Regions from separate parts of the Streptomyces sp. NPDC090083 genome, predicted to be linked through region 2. Evidence: riboswitches for the same ligand, from Rfam matches in the RefSeq annotation. Region 2 holds a riboswitch; the other holds the start of a gene.
The links. A riboswitch is a leader RNA that binds a small molecule or an ion and turns the genes downstream of it on or off. The one in region 2 is predicted to bind glycine.
Positions count from the first base shown of each region.

Region 1: linked by a shared signal. The riboswitch ahead of gcvT (glycine cleavage system aminomethyltransferase GcvT) and the one ahead of gcvP (aminomethyl-transferring glycine dehydrogenase) in region 2 are both predicted to bind glycine.

Region 1 is NZ_JBIVED010000010.1:66,728-74,634, forward strand. It holds gene ACIPTO_RS30670 (LamG domain-containing protein) at 1-80, shown strand, start outside; gene ACIPTO_RS30675 (hypothetical protein) at 264-1,940, shown strand; gene ACIPTO_RS30680 (L-serine ammonia-lyase) at 2,658-4,025, opposite strand; gene glyA (serine hydroxymethyltransferase) at 4,132-5,391, opposite strand; gene gcvH (glycine cleavage system protein GcvH) at 5,406-5,783, opposite strand; gene gcvT (glycine cleavage system aminomethyltransferase GcvT) at 5,894-7,036, opposite strand; glycine riboswitch at 7,178-7,276, opposite strand; gene ACIPTO_RS30700 (AAA family ATPase) at 7,426-7,907, shown strand, end outside.
Region 2 is NZ_JBIVED010000015.1:251,386-259,292, forward strand. It holds gene gcvP (aminomethyl-transferring glycine dehydrogenase) at 1-1,606, opposite strand, end outside; glycine riboswitch at 1,788-1,883, opposite strand; gene ACIPTO_RS38370 (PRC-barrel domain-containing protein) at 1,998-2,369, shown strand; gene ACIPTO_RS38375 (DNA polymerase IV) at 2,291-3,934, opposite strand; gene ACIPTO_RS38380 (MerR family transcriptional regulator) at 3,992-4,636, opposite strand; gene ACIPTO_RS38385 (bifunctional nuclease family protein) at 4,853-5,326, opposite strand; gene ACIPTO_RS38390 (MerR family transcriptional regulator) at 5,413-6,150, opposite strand; gene ACIPTO_RS38395 (FHA domain-containing protein) at 6,194-7,075, opposite strand; gene ACIPTO_RS38400 (DUF881 domain-containing protein) at 7,137-7,907, opposite strand, start outside.

The DNA.
Region 1 (7,907 bases), on a different contig from region 2:
TCCACATCTACGACACAGCCCTGCCGCCCGCCGACGCTGCCGCGAAGGGCGACAACCCTGTGGTCAGCCAACTCGGTTGACCTGTAAAGGGCGTTCAGGCGCTCGCTCAAGCACCTCTTGGGCGGGCGCCTTGTGTTGATGGTCTGCCAGATTGCTCATCCCGCCCTGCGGCGCCAGCAGGAACTGCCCTGTCGGAGCACGTCACTAAGTTTTCGAACCTCAAGCTCGCGCACGAAGTCGTCCGATTCCCTGGGGGAACCATCTTGAGACGCAGCACCTTCCTGGCGGCTGCCACGGCAACCGCTCTGTCCGTCACACTCTTCACGGGCCTTTCCCCGGCCCGAGCGGACAACGCCGGCGGCGGCCCCGTCCTGTCCGACGCGGACGGTTGGTACCAGCCGGGACTGATCTTCGTAACCGCGCACTCCGGAAGCCCGCTCACCCGCATCACGGCCCACTTCTATCCGCTGGGCGCGCCGGCAGGAGAACCGGAAGCCGGATCGACCGAGGACTTCACCCAGTACACCGGGCAGGACGCGACCTCCGGCACCTGGCGGGCACCAGTCCACCTACCCGACCTCGGCGACTACCGGGTGACTGTCGACCTGGAGGACGCCTCCGGTGCCACCGTAACCGGCGCCCTCTCCCCACACACGCTGCGATACCAGACCCTCATCGCGATCCCAGATCTGACCGCCACCCCTGCCGTGCCGGACTACCTCCACCAGCAGGTCACCGTCAGCGGCACGGCCCTTGCTACGGACCCCCGCCACCCGGACACCTCAACTCCCGCCGCCGGCATACCCATTGACATCGAGACCGGACGTGGCCGGGTGAGCTCGACCAGCAGGGCCGACGGCCGCTTCACCGCCGCCTTCGTCCCGATCCAGACGTCCATCGACCTGACCGCCGCACCCGAGGCCTCTGTCAACTACCCCGGCGCGATCGACCTCTTGAGCCCCAAGCAGAACCTGCACACCACCCAGGCGCCCGTCCGCTTCACCGCGAGCACGCACGCCCTGAACGTGAAGCAGGGCGCCACCGGCGCTGTCACCGGCCGCGCCGAGATCCAGACCACCACCGGCTGGCAGCCACTGCCTCGCACCGCGATCACACTCTTCGGCCTCGGCCCTAACGGCCTTCCCAGCTTCGTAGCAGGCCAGACCACCACCGACAGCCAAGGTTCCTACACGCTGCACGTCTCTTCCGAAAGTGCTGCGCCGACCGCCCAACTTGTGGCCGGCACCTCCTCCATGCCCTTCCAGCAGGTAGCCACCGAACCTTTCAGCCTCCACGTCGCCTACACCACCCACATCGACATGAGCGCGGCACTCAACGACGACGCGTCCCTCAAGGCCTCCGGCTACGTCTCCTACGAAGATGCACGCGCGCACTGGCCCACCCATCCCACGGTCACCCTGCAGTACTCCAAAGACGGCAAGAGCGGCTGGAAGAACGCCGCCACCATCCCCATCAAGATTCGCTACAACAAGCCCCTGTTCGACGAGACATTCGCCCGCACCCTCACCATGACGAACACCAACGCCTACTGGCGCGCCCGATTCGACGGCAACCCCGACCTGGCGACCAACACCACCAAGCCCGTCCATCTCTATCGCTACGCCACCCGCGTCACCGGCTTCCATGCCTCCCCCGACCCGGTCCGCAAAAACCAGCCGATCCGATTCACCGGCACGCTCCAGTACAAGAGCGGCACGACCTGGAAGCCGCTCGGCGGTGGTGCCCCCACGCTCTATTTCAAGCCCCGCGGCTCCACCACATACCGCTACGTCACCGAACTGGGCACCGACAAACACGGCCACCTCGTCGGCATGGTGACCGCCAAGCAGGACGGAACCTGGGCAGTCGCCCTCAGCCGCCAGACCGGAGGCCACTACCTCAGAAGCGCCCAGGTCACCGATTACGTCGACGTCCGGTGAACTGCCGCTGATGCCATTCGCTGCAGGGTTCGTGGGCCGCGCGCCGGAGCGCGCATCCTCCGTGACTTGTAGGTCTGCCACAACAGGCGTGGCGGGCAGGTGGAAGCGGCGATGCTCGTGGCCATAGCGCTTGTGGTGGCCGCCCAGTGACCGGACGCCTTTGGACGGTGCATCACGAGGTGGCACAGGCCAACCTGCGGCGCATCCTCTGACCAGGCAGAACGCCAATGGGCAGCACGACCAGGCACCGCACAACACGATCCCTCGTGGTCTTGTAATGCGTAGGTATCGCTACCTACCTATGAGTGCGGGGAGCACATGTTCGTCTCGGCTACCGGGAGTCCGGACCAGGGACCACCCCTACGGATGCAGGGAGCAGCCGATCTCTTCGGACTTGGCGGACAGCGCGCTGTGACCAACCCCACGGGCGCGGGGATGGTCCCCCGCTGTCGGCCGGGACGTTCGAGCCGAAGGAATGCTCCCCGCACCCGCGGGGACGGTCCTCAGAACCGGGCGGTGCGCCTGCTCAAGGAAGCGTGCTCCTTGGTCGGATGCCCTCTCTCAGCCTCGGAACCCATCCCAAGCCAGGGACATCCCAGGGACTGTTCAGGGACTTTCACGCCTGTCCCAGGGCGTTTTCAGGACTTTCCGCCGCGTAAGCAAGGAAGGCCCTGACAGCGCCGAAAGAAACGAACGCGCTGGTCAGGGCCTATGCCCTCAGCACTCGATGATGTTCACCGCAAGCCCGCCCCGGGCCGTCTCCTTGTACTTCACGGACATGTCCGCCCCCGTCTCCTTCATCGTCTTGATGACCTTGTCGAGGGAGACCTTGTGCGAGCCGTCGCCCCGCATCGCCATCCGCGCGGCGGTCACCGCCTTCACCGCGGCCATGCCGTTGCGTTCGATGCAGGGGATCTGCACGAGGCCGCCGACGGGGTCGCAGGTGAGGCCGAGGTTGTGTTCCATGCCGATCTCGGCGGCGTTCTCGACCTGTTCGGGGGAGCCGCCGAGGACCTCCGCCAGCGCGCCCGCCGCCATCGAGCAGGCGGAGCCGACCTCGCCCTGGCAGCCGACCTCCGCGCCGGAGATGGAGGCGTTCTCCTTGAAGAGCATGCCGATGGCGCCGGCGGAGAGCATGAAGCGGACCACGCCGTCCTCGTCGGCGCCGGGCACGAAGTTGATGTAGTAGTGCAGGACCGCCGGGATGATGCCGGCCGCGCCGTTCGTCGGGGCGGTGACCACCCGGCCGCCCGCCGCGTTCTCCTCGTTCACGGCCATCGCGTAGAGCGTGATCCACTCCATCGCGTGGGCCAACGGGTCGCCCTCCGCGCGGAGTTGGCGGGCCGACATCGCGGCCCTGCGGCGGACCCGGAGGCCACCGGGCAGGATGCCCTCCCGCGACATGCCCCGCGAGACGCACGCCCGCATGACGCCCCAGATCTCCAGCAGCCCGGCCCGGATCTCCTCCTCCGTGCGCCAGGCGCGCTCGTTCTCCAGCATCAGCGCGGAGATCGACAGGCCGGTCTCCTGGGTCAGGCGCAACAGCTCGTCGCCCGTGCGGAAGGGGTACTTGAGGACGGTGTCGTCCAGCTTGATCCGGTCGGCGCCGACCGCTTCCTCGTCGACGACGAAACCGCCGCCCACCGAGTAGTACGTCTTGGACAGAAGCTCGGTGCCTGCCGCGTCGTACGCCCACAGCGTCATGCCGTTCGCGTGGTAGGGCAGCGCTTTTCGGCGGTGCAGCTTCAGGTCGGCGTCGTAGGAGAAGGGGATCTCGTGCTCGCCGAGGAGGCTGAGGCGGCCCGACTCCTTGATCTGCTCGACCCGGTCGTCCGCCTTCTCGACGTCCACCGTGCGCGGTGACTCGCCCTCCAGGCCGAGCAGCACCGCCTTCGGGGTGCCGTGGCCGTGGCCGGTCGCGCCGAGGGAGCCGTAGAGCTCGGTGCGGACGGAGGCGACGGAGTCCAGCAGTTCCTCGTTGCGCAGCCGGCGCGCGAACATGCGGGCGGCCCGCATCGGGCCGACCGTGTGGGAGCTGGACGGGCCGATGCCGATCGAGAACAGGTCGAAGACCGAGATGGCCACGGTGACTCCTCAGAACGCGGAAAAGCAGGGTGGTGCGGGACACCGGCGCGCACCTCCCAGTGTGCGCCGGTGTCCCCGGCGGGCCGTTACGGCCCGGTGGGCCGCCTTACAGCCCGGGGTACAGCGGGTACTTCTCGGCCAGCGCGGTGACACGGGCCTTCAGGCCCGCCACCTCGTAGGACGGCTTCAGCGTCTCCGCGATGACATCCGCGACCTCGGCGAAGTCCTCGGCCGTGAAGCCGCGGGTCGCCAGCGCCGGCGTACCGATGCGCAGGCCGGAGGTGACCATCGGGGGCCGCGGGTCGTTCGGGACGGCGTTCCGGTTGACCGTGATGCCGACCTCGTGGAGCCGGTCCTCGGCCTGCTGGCCGTCCAGCTCGGAGTTCCGCAGGTCGACCAGGACCAGGTGCACGTCCGTACCACCGGACAGCACATCGACCCCTACGGCCTTCACGTCGTCCCGCACCAGGCGCTCGGCCAGCAGCCGCGCCCCCTCCACGGTACGCCGCTGCCGCTCCTTGAAGTCCTCGCCCGCCGCGACCTTGAAGGAGACCGCCTTGGCGGCGATCACGTGCTCCAGCGGACCGCCCTGGAAGCCGGGGAAGACCGAGGAGTTGAGCTTCTTCGCGAAGGACTGCCTGGCGAGGATGATCCCGCCGCGCGGGCCGCCCAGCGTCTTGTGGGTGGTGGACGTGACGACGTCCGCGTACGGCACGGGGTTCGGGTGCAGCCCCGCGGCGACCAGGCCCGCGAAGTGGGCCATGTCGACCCACAGGAAGGCCTCGACCTCGTCCGCGATCCGCCGGAACTCGGCGAAGTCCAGCTGCCGCGGGTACGCCGACCAGCCCGCGATGATGACCTTCGGCCGGTGCTCCTTGGCGAGCTTCTCCAGCTCGGCCATGTCGACGAGACCGGTCGCCGGGTCCACGTGGTAGGCGACCACGTCGAACTGCTTGCCGGAGAAGTTCAGCCGCATCCCGTGGGTCAGGTGCCCGCCGTGCGCGAGGTCCAGGCCGAGGATGGTGTCGCCGGGCTGGGCCAGCGCGAACAGGGCGGCCTGGTTGGCGGAGGCGCCCGAGTGCGGCTGCACGTTGGCGTACTCGGCGCCGAACAGCTCCTTGACCCGGTCGATGGCGATCTGCTCGGCCACGTCGACGTGCTCGCAGCCGCCGTAGTAACGACGGCCCGGGTACCCCTCCGCGTACTTGTTGGTGAGGACCGAGCCCTGCGCCTCCATGACCGCGACCGGAGCGAAGTTCTCCGAGGCGATCATCTCCAGCGTGGACTGCTGGCGGCGCAGTTCGGCGTCGACGGCGGCGGCGATGTCCGGGTCGAGCTCGTGCAGGGGCGTGTTCAGGACGGACATGTCTCTACGACTCCTCAGCCGGCGGAAAACGCGGTGTACTCGTCGGCGGAGAGCAGGTCGCCCGGCTCCTCCGTGACGCGCACCTTGAACAGCCAGCCGCCCTCGAAGGGGGCCGAGTTCACCAGCGACGGGTCGTTCACGACGTCCTCGTTGATCTCGGTGACCTCGCCGCCGACGGGCGAGTACAGGTCGGACACCGACTTCGTCGACTCCAGCTCACCGCAGGACTCGCCCGCGGTCACCGTGGAGCCGACGTCGGGGAGCTGGGCGTAGACGACATCGCCGAGCGCGTTGGCCGCGTACTCGGTGATGCCGACCGTCGAGACGCCGTCCTCGGCGACCGACAGCCACTCGTGCTCCTTGCTGTAGCGCAGCTGCTGGGGGTTGCTCATGGCCTGAATTCTCCTGTACGCGGGGGAGTGCTGGTGAATGGGGAACTGCGGGGGCAACGGCGAACAGGGGCGATCCGCCCCAGGTCACACACGAGACGCTACGACGACTGTCACTTCTCGCGCTTGTAGAACGGCAGCGCCACGACCTCGTACGGCTCGTGACTGCCCCGGATGTCCACGCCGACACCGGCCGTGCCCGGCGCCGCGTGCGCCGCGTCGACATAGGCCATGGCGATCGGCCTGCCCAGCGTGGGGGAGGGGGCGCCGGAGGTGACCTCGCCGATCACCTGGCCGTCGGCGACGACCGGGTAACCGGCGCGCGGGACCCGGCGGCCCTCGGCGACGAGCCCGACGAGGACGCGCGGGGGCCGCGAGGCGGCGCGCTCGGCGGCGGCCTCCAGGGCCGTACGCCCGACGAAGTCGCCGTCCTTCTCGAACTTGACGACCCGGCCGAGCCCGGCGTCGAAGGGGGTGAGGGAGGTCGACAGCTCGTGGCCGTACAGCGGCATCCCGGCCTCCAGGCGCAGGGTGTCGCGGCAGGACAGACCGCACGGGATCAGCCCGGCCGCCGCCCCGGCCTCGGTCAGCGCCAGCCACAGCTTCTCCGCGTCGGCGGGGGAGACGAACAGCTCGAAGCCGTCCTCGCCGGTGTAGCCGGTGCGGGCGATCAGCGCGGGGACGCCCGCGACCGTGCCGGGCAGACCGGCGTAGTACTTCAGGCCGTCGAGGTCGGCGTCGGTGAGGGAGGCGAGGATGCCGGGGGACTCGGGGCCCTGGACGGCGAGCAGGGCGTACGCGTCACGGTCGTCGCGGACGACCGCGTCGAAGCCCGCGGCCCGCTCGGTGAGCGCGTCCAGCACGACCTGGGCGTTGGAGGCGTTGGCGACCACCATGTAGTGCGAGGACCCGGCCTCGGTGTCGGCGAGCCGGTAGACGATCAGGTCGTCCAGGATGCCGCCGTCGGCACGGCAGATCATGGTGTAGCGGGCGCGGCCGAGCCCGATGGAGGCGATGTTGCCGACCAGGGCGTGGTCGAGGAGCTGGGCGGCCTGCGGTCCGGTGACGGTGATCTCGCCCATGTGGGAGAGGTCGAACAGGCCGGCCTTCGTGCGGACGGCGAGGTGCTCGTCGCGTTCCGAGCCGTAGCGCAGCGGCATGTCCCAGCCGGCGAAGTCGGTCATCGTCGCACCGAGCGAGCGGTGCAGCGCGTCGAGTGCGGTGCGGCGCTTCTCAGGGGTGGCGTTACTGCTCATCGGTCGGTCTCCCAAGGCATGACGGCGAGGTCGTTCCTCCCCATCTGTCATCGGGACCTGAGAGGTTCGCCATGACCGGCGGGTCACGGGTTGCACCTTGGGTGGGACCACCGGGCACGGTGGTCCGCTTTTCAGATGTGCCTCGCCCGCGCGGTAACGGGGCCTGAGAGATTCAAGGGAGGGACTTGCTCCTTCGGCGCCCCGGCAACGGATGCCTGGGGACTCTCCCGCGCGGGTTCAAGCGGCCGGTATGCAGTTAGGCGGGCACATCATCGCACAGGCTTTGTAACAGGCCTGTGGCCGGACGCGCACCGAACCGCGAGACACCGTGCATTACCTTCTCTTTACGTTTGGTGGGGAGAACCTTTCCTGACCCCGCAGGGAGGACGATCACGGTGACAAGGACCACGGTGTACGCCACCGCCTCGGCCGCGGTGCTGCCCGAGCAGCCCTCCGCCCCGGCCGAGGAAGCCTGCCGGGACCGCCCGGCACCGGTCGTCCGCGACCTCCGCGAGCGCGCGGGCCACAGCCCGCACGGACTCCGCTTCGGCCCCCGTGACCTGGTCGTCGTCACCGGCCTGCCCGGCAGCGGCAAGTCCACGCTGATGCGGCGCGCGGTGACGGCCGACGGGATCCGCGTCGACAGCCAGGACACCCGCGACCGCTGGGACGTCCGCACGGCCGGCCGCCTCCCGTACGCGGTGTACCGCCCGCTGGTCCGCCTCGCCCACTACGCCGGACTGCACCGCGCGCTGCGCTCCGCGTCCGGAGCCGTCGTGCACGACTGCGGCACGCAGACCTGGGTGCGCGGCTGGCTGGCCCGCGCCGCCGGCCGCCGGGGCGGCACCCTCCACCTGGTCTTCCTCGACGT
Region 2 (7,907 bases):
GGTGCAGCTGCCCGAACTCGGGCCAGGTGACCGGCTCCATCTCGGTGGTCGCGTTGAGCTTCATCGTGCAGGAGCCCAGCGGGATCATGCCCCGGTCGAGCGCGTAGTCCCGGTCGGCGAGCCGCCGCAGGTACCGCAGCATCGCGGTCTCGGAGCGGTGGTCCCGGAACACGGGGTGCGCGAGGTAGGCGTCGGTCCGCAGCAGCCCCTCGGGCAGGGTGTCCCCGGCGGTCCCGTCCAGCGTATCGACGTCTCCGTCGACCCCGAACGCGGTCCATACGGCGGCCAGTTGGTCCCGCGTGGTGGTCTCGTCACAGGCGATGGACACCTGGTCGGCGTCCACGAGACGCAGGTTGACCCCGTCCTGGCGAGCGGCGGCGACGACCTCGGCGGCCCGGCCCGGAACCCGTACGGTCAGCGTGTCGAAGTAGGCGCCGTGCACGACCTCGACGCCGCCCGCGGTGAGACCGGCGGCGAGGATCGTGGCGTAGCGGTGCGTCCGCCGCGCGATGCCCTTCAGCCCCTCGGGGCCGTGGTAGACGGCGTACATGCCGGCCATGACGGCGAGCAGCACCTGGGCGGTACAGATGTTGCTGGTGGCCTTCTCACGGCGGATGTGCTGCTCGCGGGTCTGCAGGGCGAGGCGGTAGGCCTTGTGTCCGTCGACGTCGACGGAGACGCCGACGAGCCGGCCGGGCAGGCTGCGCGCGAACTTCTCGTGCACGGCCATGTATCCGGCGTGCGGCCCGCCGAAGCCCATCGGGACCCCGAACCGCTGCGTCGTACCGACCGCGATGTCCGCGCCCAGCTCACCGGGCGACTTCAGCAGGGTCAGCGCCAGCAGATCGGCGGCGACGGTGACGAGCGCGCCGCGCGCGTGCGCCTGCTCGATCAGCGGCTCGATGTCGCGTACGGCTCCGGAGGCGCCCGGGTACTGGACGAGCACGCCGTTGATCTCGCGCTCGGCCAGCTCGGCCGGGATGCCCTCGCTGAGATCGGCGACGACGACCTCGACGCCGGCCGGCTCGGCACGGGTCTCGATCACGGCGATGGTCTGCGGCAGCGCGTCCGCGTCGACCAGGAAGAGGCCCTTCTTGTTATTGCCCATGCGCCGCGACAGGGCGACGGCCTCGGCCGCGGCCGTGCCCTCGTCGAGCAGGGAGGCACCGGAGGTCGGCAGCCCGGTCAGATCGGCGACCATCGTCTGGAAGTTGAGGAGCGCTTCGAGCCGCCCCTGGGAGATCTCCGGCTGATACGGCGTGTACGCCGTGTACCAGGCCGGGTTCTCCATCACGTTCCGCAGGATCACCGGCGGGGTGAAGGTCCCGTAGTACCCGAGCCCGATCATGGAACCGAGGACCTCGTTGCGGTCCGCGAGGGAGCGCAGTTCGGCCAGCACCTCGGCCTCGGTGCGGGCGCCCGGCAGGTCGAGGGAGTCGGCGTTCTTGATCACGTCCGGGACCGCGGCGGCGGTGAGCTCGTCGAGCGAGCCGTAGCCGACCTGCGCGAGCATCTTGGCCCGCGCCTCCTGGTCGGGCCCGATGTGACGCTGCTCGAACGGAATGCCCTGTTCGAGCTCGGAGAGCGGAATGCGAGGGGCGGTCATTACGGAGGCCTCCTGGTCAGACACGACCTTCGAGGGACACCACGGCGGTGGGGTGCCCGGACGGCCTCCCCCTCTGTCATCTCAACCTGAGAGCTTCACCGGGCATCCCGAGGGCACCCGGCTTTCACCGTCGGTGAGAGCGGAAGCCGTCGCCGGCACCCGCCCTGCTTTCCAGAGTGACCTCGTCCGTGCGGTACGTGGGCCTGAGAGATTCCGGGGAGGAGTTGCTCCTTCGGCGCCTCCGATGAAGTCTGGAGGACTCTCCCGCACGGGGTCAGCAGCCGCTGGCCAGCCTACCAGCGAGCACTGGAGCCCGGCTTTCGAGTGGCCACAGGCCCGAATGTGCTCTTTTGTAGTGTCTACGGATGAGTTGCGACCAGGAGGAGGGCCCGTGCAGACCGATATCGATCCGCGCAACCTGATCGGCCGCAAGGCGTTCGACCGCACCGGTGCCAAGATCGGCACGATCGACGAGGTCTACCTCGACGACGCGACCGGCGTACCGGAGTGGGCGGCCATACGCACCGGCCTGTTCTCCAGGGACGCCTTCGTCCCCCTGGAGCCCAGCGAACTGATCGAGGGCAGCCTCCACATCCCCTTCGAGCGCTCCCTGATCAAGGACGCCCCCGACTTCGGCGTCGGCCGCCACCTCTCCCCCGACCAGGAACTCCAGCTCTACCACCACTACGGCCTGGACGTGGCCCCGCCGCCGTCCCTCCCGGACCACGACTTCGGCAGGCTGGCGGGCTCTGACGACAGCTGAGTCGGCCCGGCGGACGGGGCATGCAGGTCCGGCGCCGTCGAGCGCGTCGGGCCGTCCGGCACGACACCGGTGAGCCGTGCGTCGGCGGACAGCGGCTCGGCCCGGGGAACACCGGGACCGGACTCCTCCGAGGAAGGCACCTCGGCAGACCCTGCGCCGGTTACGCGCGCCTCCGAGGGATACGGCGCCGACACGGACACGGCCGCCGCCCCCTCCATCTCCCGCTCCCGCTCCCGCTTCACCAACGGCAACGGCTCCGCCGGCTCCAGCTCCGGATCATCGGTCCGGAATGTCCGCACCCTCCCCGGCCCAGCATCCTCCGGCGTCTCGAACCGCACGGTGACCCGCCCCAGCCCGCTGCCCTGCACCCACCCGTGCCCGAACCCGGCGTGCCGCACGTCGTGTCCGGCGGGCCAGCGCCGCTCCACGGGGACCGCGGGCTCCTCGCCCGGCGCCTCCGTGTGCTCCTCCTCCAGCAGATCGACCTGCTCCCCGGCCGCCTGCGCGAACAGGTCCTCCTGCGTGTAGTCGGCGAGCCCGGAGACGCCGACCCCGAGCAGGCGCACTCCGCCCGTGGTGTCCACGGAGTCCAGCAGCCGGGCCGCCGCCTCCCGCACCACCGCAGGGTCGTCGGTGGGACCGCGCAGCGTCTCGGAACGCGTCAGCGTCGAGAAGTCGTAGCGCCGCACCTTCAGCACGATGGTCCGCCCGGACAGCCCGGCCGCTCTCAGCCGGCGTACGCACCGGTCCGCGAGCCGCTGCACCTCTAGGCCGACCCGGGTCCGGTCGTGGATGTCCACGTCGTACGTGTCCTCGACCGACACCGACTTGGTCTCCCGCTCGGCCACCACGGGCCGCTCGTCGTGGGCCAGCGCCATCGCGTACAGCGCGTGCCCGTGCGCCTTGCCCAGCAGCCGTACGAGCTCGTCGTCGCCCGCCTCCGCGATGTCGTCGACCGTGGTGATCCCGGCCCGCCGCAGATGATCGCCCGTCGCCGGGCCGACCCCAGGCAGCGTGCGCACCGACAGCGGTCCCAGCAGCGTCCGCTCGGTCCCCGGCTCGATCATCACCAGCCCGTCGGGCTTGGCCCGCTCGGAGGCGATCTTCGCGATCATCTTGGAGGCGGCGAGTCCCACCGAGCCGGTGAGCCCCGTGACCGCCCGTATGTCCGCCCGCAGCCGTGCCCCCGTCAGCCGCGCGGACTCGGCGTCCCAGGCCGCTCCCCCGGCCTCCAGGTCCACGAACGCCTCGTCCAGGCTGAGCGGCTCCACCAGCGGCGACAGCGCCCGCAGCAGCCCCATCACCTGGTCGCTGATCGACCGGTAGAACCCGAAGCGCGGCACGAGGTACGCGGCGTTCGGCGCGAGCCGCCGCGCCTGGGCCATGGGCATCGCCGAGTTCACCCCGAAGACCCGCGCCTCGTACGACGCGGTGGCCACCACCCCGCGCGGCCCGAGCCCGCCCACGACGACGGCCTTCCCGCGCAGACTCGGTTTGGACGCCTGCTCCGCCGAGGCGAAGAAGGCATCCATGTCGAGATGCAGGATCGTGGGCGCGGTTCTCACATCTCCGATGCTGCCCTACGCCACTGACAATGCCCCGCCACGGCTCCCGCAGGGCCCTCAGACGGCCCGGTTGCGCCGCCTGGCCAGCTCGTCCGCGGGGTTGGACCCGACGAGCGTCTCGCCGGTGTCGACCCGCTCCCCGTGCAGCTGCGACAGGGCGGTCTCGACGTCCCGCCACACGACTCCCACGGCGATGCCGAAGACGCCCTGGCCGCCCTGGAGCAGCGCGTGGACCTCGTCCGGCGAGGTGCACTCGTAGACCGTGGCGCCGTCGCTCATCAGCGTCATGCGCTCCAGATCGCGGAAGCCGCACTCCCTGAGGTGCAGGACGGCGCTGCGGATGTTCTGCAGCGACACCCCCGTGTCCAGGAACCGCTTGACGATCTTCAGGACGACGACGTCCCGGAAGCTGTAGAGCCGCTGCGTCCCCGACCCGTGCGCGGGCCGCACGCTGGGCTCGACGAGCCCGGTGCGCGCCCAGTAGTCCAGTTGCCGGTAGGTGATGCCGGCCGCCGCACAGGCCGTGGGGCCCCGGTAGCCGATCTCCTCGGACGCCATGGACGCCGCCCCTCCGCTGCTCGGCACTGCCGCCGGCCGCTGCGGAACGCGATCGGCCGCACTGCCGTGAAGCGGGTACGGGCCTCTGTCCCCGAAACTGCGTTCCGGGGCACCCCCAGCCGTACCGTCGCCGCTGCTTCTCACGCCGACCTCCGTCCTTGACCTGCCTTCTCGACGGTAGGCAGTCACCAGGGGTGCGTCAACGATCGCCACACTCGGCACGCCGAGTGATAATCACCCAAGGAGTGGTTTCCCGTGTCCCACCGCGGGGAAAGGCTAGCCGAATGCGCTCGCGGAGGGCCGCAGGACGCACTCACACGCCGGTGGCAAATGCCAGCATTTTCGCGCCTGCCCGCACCCTCACTGGCTGTTGGTGCCGAAGTCCTCGGGGGAGATCTGGTCGAGGAACTCGCGGAACTTCTCCACCTCGTCCTCCTGCTCGTCCGGGATCGCGATGCCCGCGTCGTCGAGCACACCGTCGCTGCCGTAGATCGGCGTCCCGGTGCGCAGGGCGAGCGCTATGGCGTCGGACGGGCGGGCGCTCACCTCGACGCCGCTGGCGAAGACCAGCTCCGCGTAGAAGACGCCCTCCCGCAGATCCGTGATGCGTACTTCGGTCAGCTCCTGGCCGACGGCCTCCAGCACGTCCTTGAACAGGTCGTGGGTCAGCGGTCGTGCGGGGGCCATGCCCTGCTGCGCGAAGGCGATCGCCGTCGCCTCCCCGGGCCCGATCCAGATGGGGAGGTAGCGGTCGCCTCCCACTTCACGCAGGAGCACGATCGGTTGGTTGGAGGGCATTTCGACCCGGACACCTACGACATCGAGCTCGTTCACACAGCAACCCTAGGCCGTGCCCGGGACGTTTGGGTAGTCGGGCCGAGAACGGGTGACCGATCAGGCAGCCGCGGAGGCCGTCCGGCTCAGGGCAGGCGCACACCGAGCGCGGTCTGCACGAGCGCCGCGTGCAGCTTCACCGTGAGCCCGGCCAGCTCCTTCGTACGGGCCTCCGCGTGGGCCCTGGTCTGCGGATTGCGGTGGCGCTTGAGCGGGGCCACCACCTGGTCGACGAGTCCGGCCTCACGGTCGGCGGCGGCCTTCATCGCGCGCAGATGCCGCGGCTCGATCCCGAACCGCCCGAGTTCGAGGACAAGTCCCGCCACGGTGACGGCCTCCGCGTCGTACACCCCGTCCGGCAGCGGGGCGATGAGCCCGTACGACTCCCACTCCTCGAGCTCCTGCTCGCCGATCCCGGCGGCGGCCATCAGCTCGGACCTGCCGATCCGGGCCGCGGTGGGCCCTTCCACGGGCTCCAGGACGACCTCGCCGTCCCGCTGCCGCCCCACGGTGGGCAGCGGCGCCGCCTCACCGCGCGCCATGGCGTCGAGGTGCTCACGGATCACCTTGAGCGGCAGATAGTGGTCCCGCTGCATCCGCAGGACATGGCCCAGGCGCTCGACGTCGGCGGGGCTGAACTTGCGGTACCCGGACGGGGTCCGCTGCGGCTCGATGAGGCCCTCCGACTCCAGGAACCGGATCTTGGAGATGGTGACCTCGGGGAACTCATCACGCAGCACGGTCAGCACCGTGCCGATGCTCATCAGGCCAGTGTCCGTGGCGGCGGTACCGTGTCCGGCACCGCCGCTCGGTGTTTGAAGCATGGACCTTCCTGGGGGAATCCCCCGGACCCAGTCCGAGGGAGGGTCAGTAACCCCGCTGGCTCGCGTAGAACACCAGCCGGTACTTGCCGATCTGCACCTCGTCACCGTTCGCCAGCGAGACCGAGTCGATACGCTCGCGGTTGACGTACGTGCCGTTGAGGCTGCCGACGTCGGCGACCGTGAACGAACCGTCAGGAGAGCGCCGGAACTCCACATGCCGGCGCGAGACCGTCACGTCGTCCAGGAAGATGTCGCTCTGCGGATGACGGCCGGCCGTGGTCAGCTCGCCGTCCAGCAGGAAGCGGCTACCCGAGTTGGGACCGCGACGGACCACCAGCAGCGCCGAGCCCAGCGGCAGGGCGTCCACGGCGGCCTGCGCCTCCGGGGAGAGCGTGGGCATCTGCGTCTGCCCGGTCACTTCGGCGTCGTAGGCCTCGAGACCGGAGATGGAGATCGTGGAGGTCGTCTCGGACGGACGCTCCGGGGTCGCGCCAGGACGCAGCGGCGCACCACAGTTGGAGCAGAAGCGGCTGTTCTCCGCGTTGCGGTTACCGCACCTCGTACACACCAGGGCCGACATAGGGGAAAACCCTCCACCCGTACTTGAGGTTGACGGTTGCCCGAAACCTATGTCGCCGGACTGCGCAGGGTCAACCGACGGCGCGCCCTGGCCCGCGACCTGGTCGCGGAACAGCGGGCGCTGGCCTTCTGCGTCCGGTTGTGCGCGGTGGCGAGCGGTCTGATTGTCGCTGCTCTCTTTCGCACTCTTGCCGAACAACTTCGCAAACAACTTCACGGGCGATTCCCCTTGACCGAAACAGACCCGCCCGTGGGGCAGGACGAACCCTGATTGAACACACCGGTTGACCCGGACATCCTCACAACGTCCGTATCCACCAGACAGTTTCCACCACGCACCACCCAATCGGTGCGTCGACCCCCCGCAACCTCATGCCCTCGCCGGTCGGTCCCCATGCACCCCCGGTTCACCGGGAGGACGACCGAGCGTAGTCAGGCTGCTTCGCGGCCCGCAAGGCATCCACGACGATCTTGGCCGACCGCCCGACGGTAACGGTGGCCTGCTCCTTCTCGAGAGTCTGCACCACGCCTCCAGGGATGTTGAGCGCCGGTTCGAGATCCTGCGGCTTGCCGATGACCTTGAAACGATACGGGGCGTTGATCTTGTTCCCGTCGACGCTCACGCTCTTGCCGGAATCCGACAGATACGTGTTGGCCACGACCCGCACACCGTTCACCTGGATCGCCTCCGCGCCGGCCGCGCGCAGCTCCTGGATCGCGTCGAGCAGCATGTCCGCCTCGACCGTTCCCTTCGTGTCGTCGATGGTCATCGTGATGCCGGGTCCCTGCGCGGCCACGGTGCCCGCCAGAATGCCGAGCTGCTTCTCCTTCTCGGCCGTCTGCTTGCGGGCCTCCTCGGCCTGGTCGGAGCTGTTCTCCAGCTCGTCGCGCTGTTTCTGCAGACCCTGCTTCTCGTCCTCAAGACGCTGAGTACGGTCATCCAGTTCATCGAGAATGCGAACAAGATCTTCCTGCCGGGCCCCGCGGAGCGCGCTGTCGCTGTTGCTGTTGGACGCGACCTGCACCGCCAGCCCGAAACCGAGGCCGAACAGCAGCACGGCGACGATGAGTTGGGCCCGGCTCACGCGCGGCGGCCACAGCCCCTGCACCAGCCGCTGCCGACCGGTCACCCCGGACGCGGCCCGCTCCCCCGGAACCGGCGCCTCCGCGGAAACGGA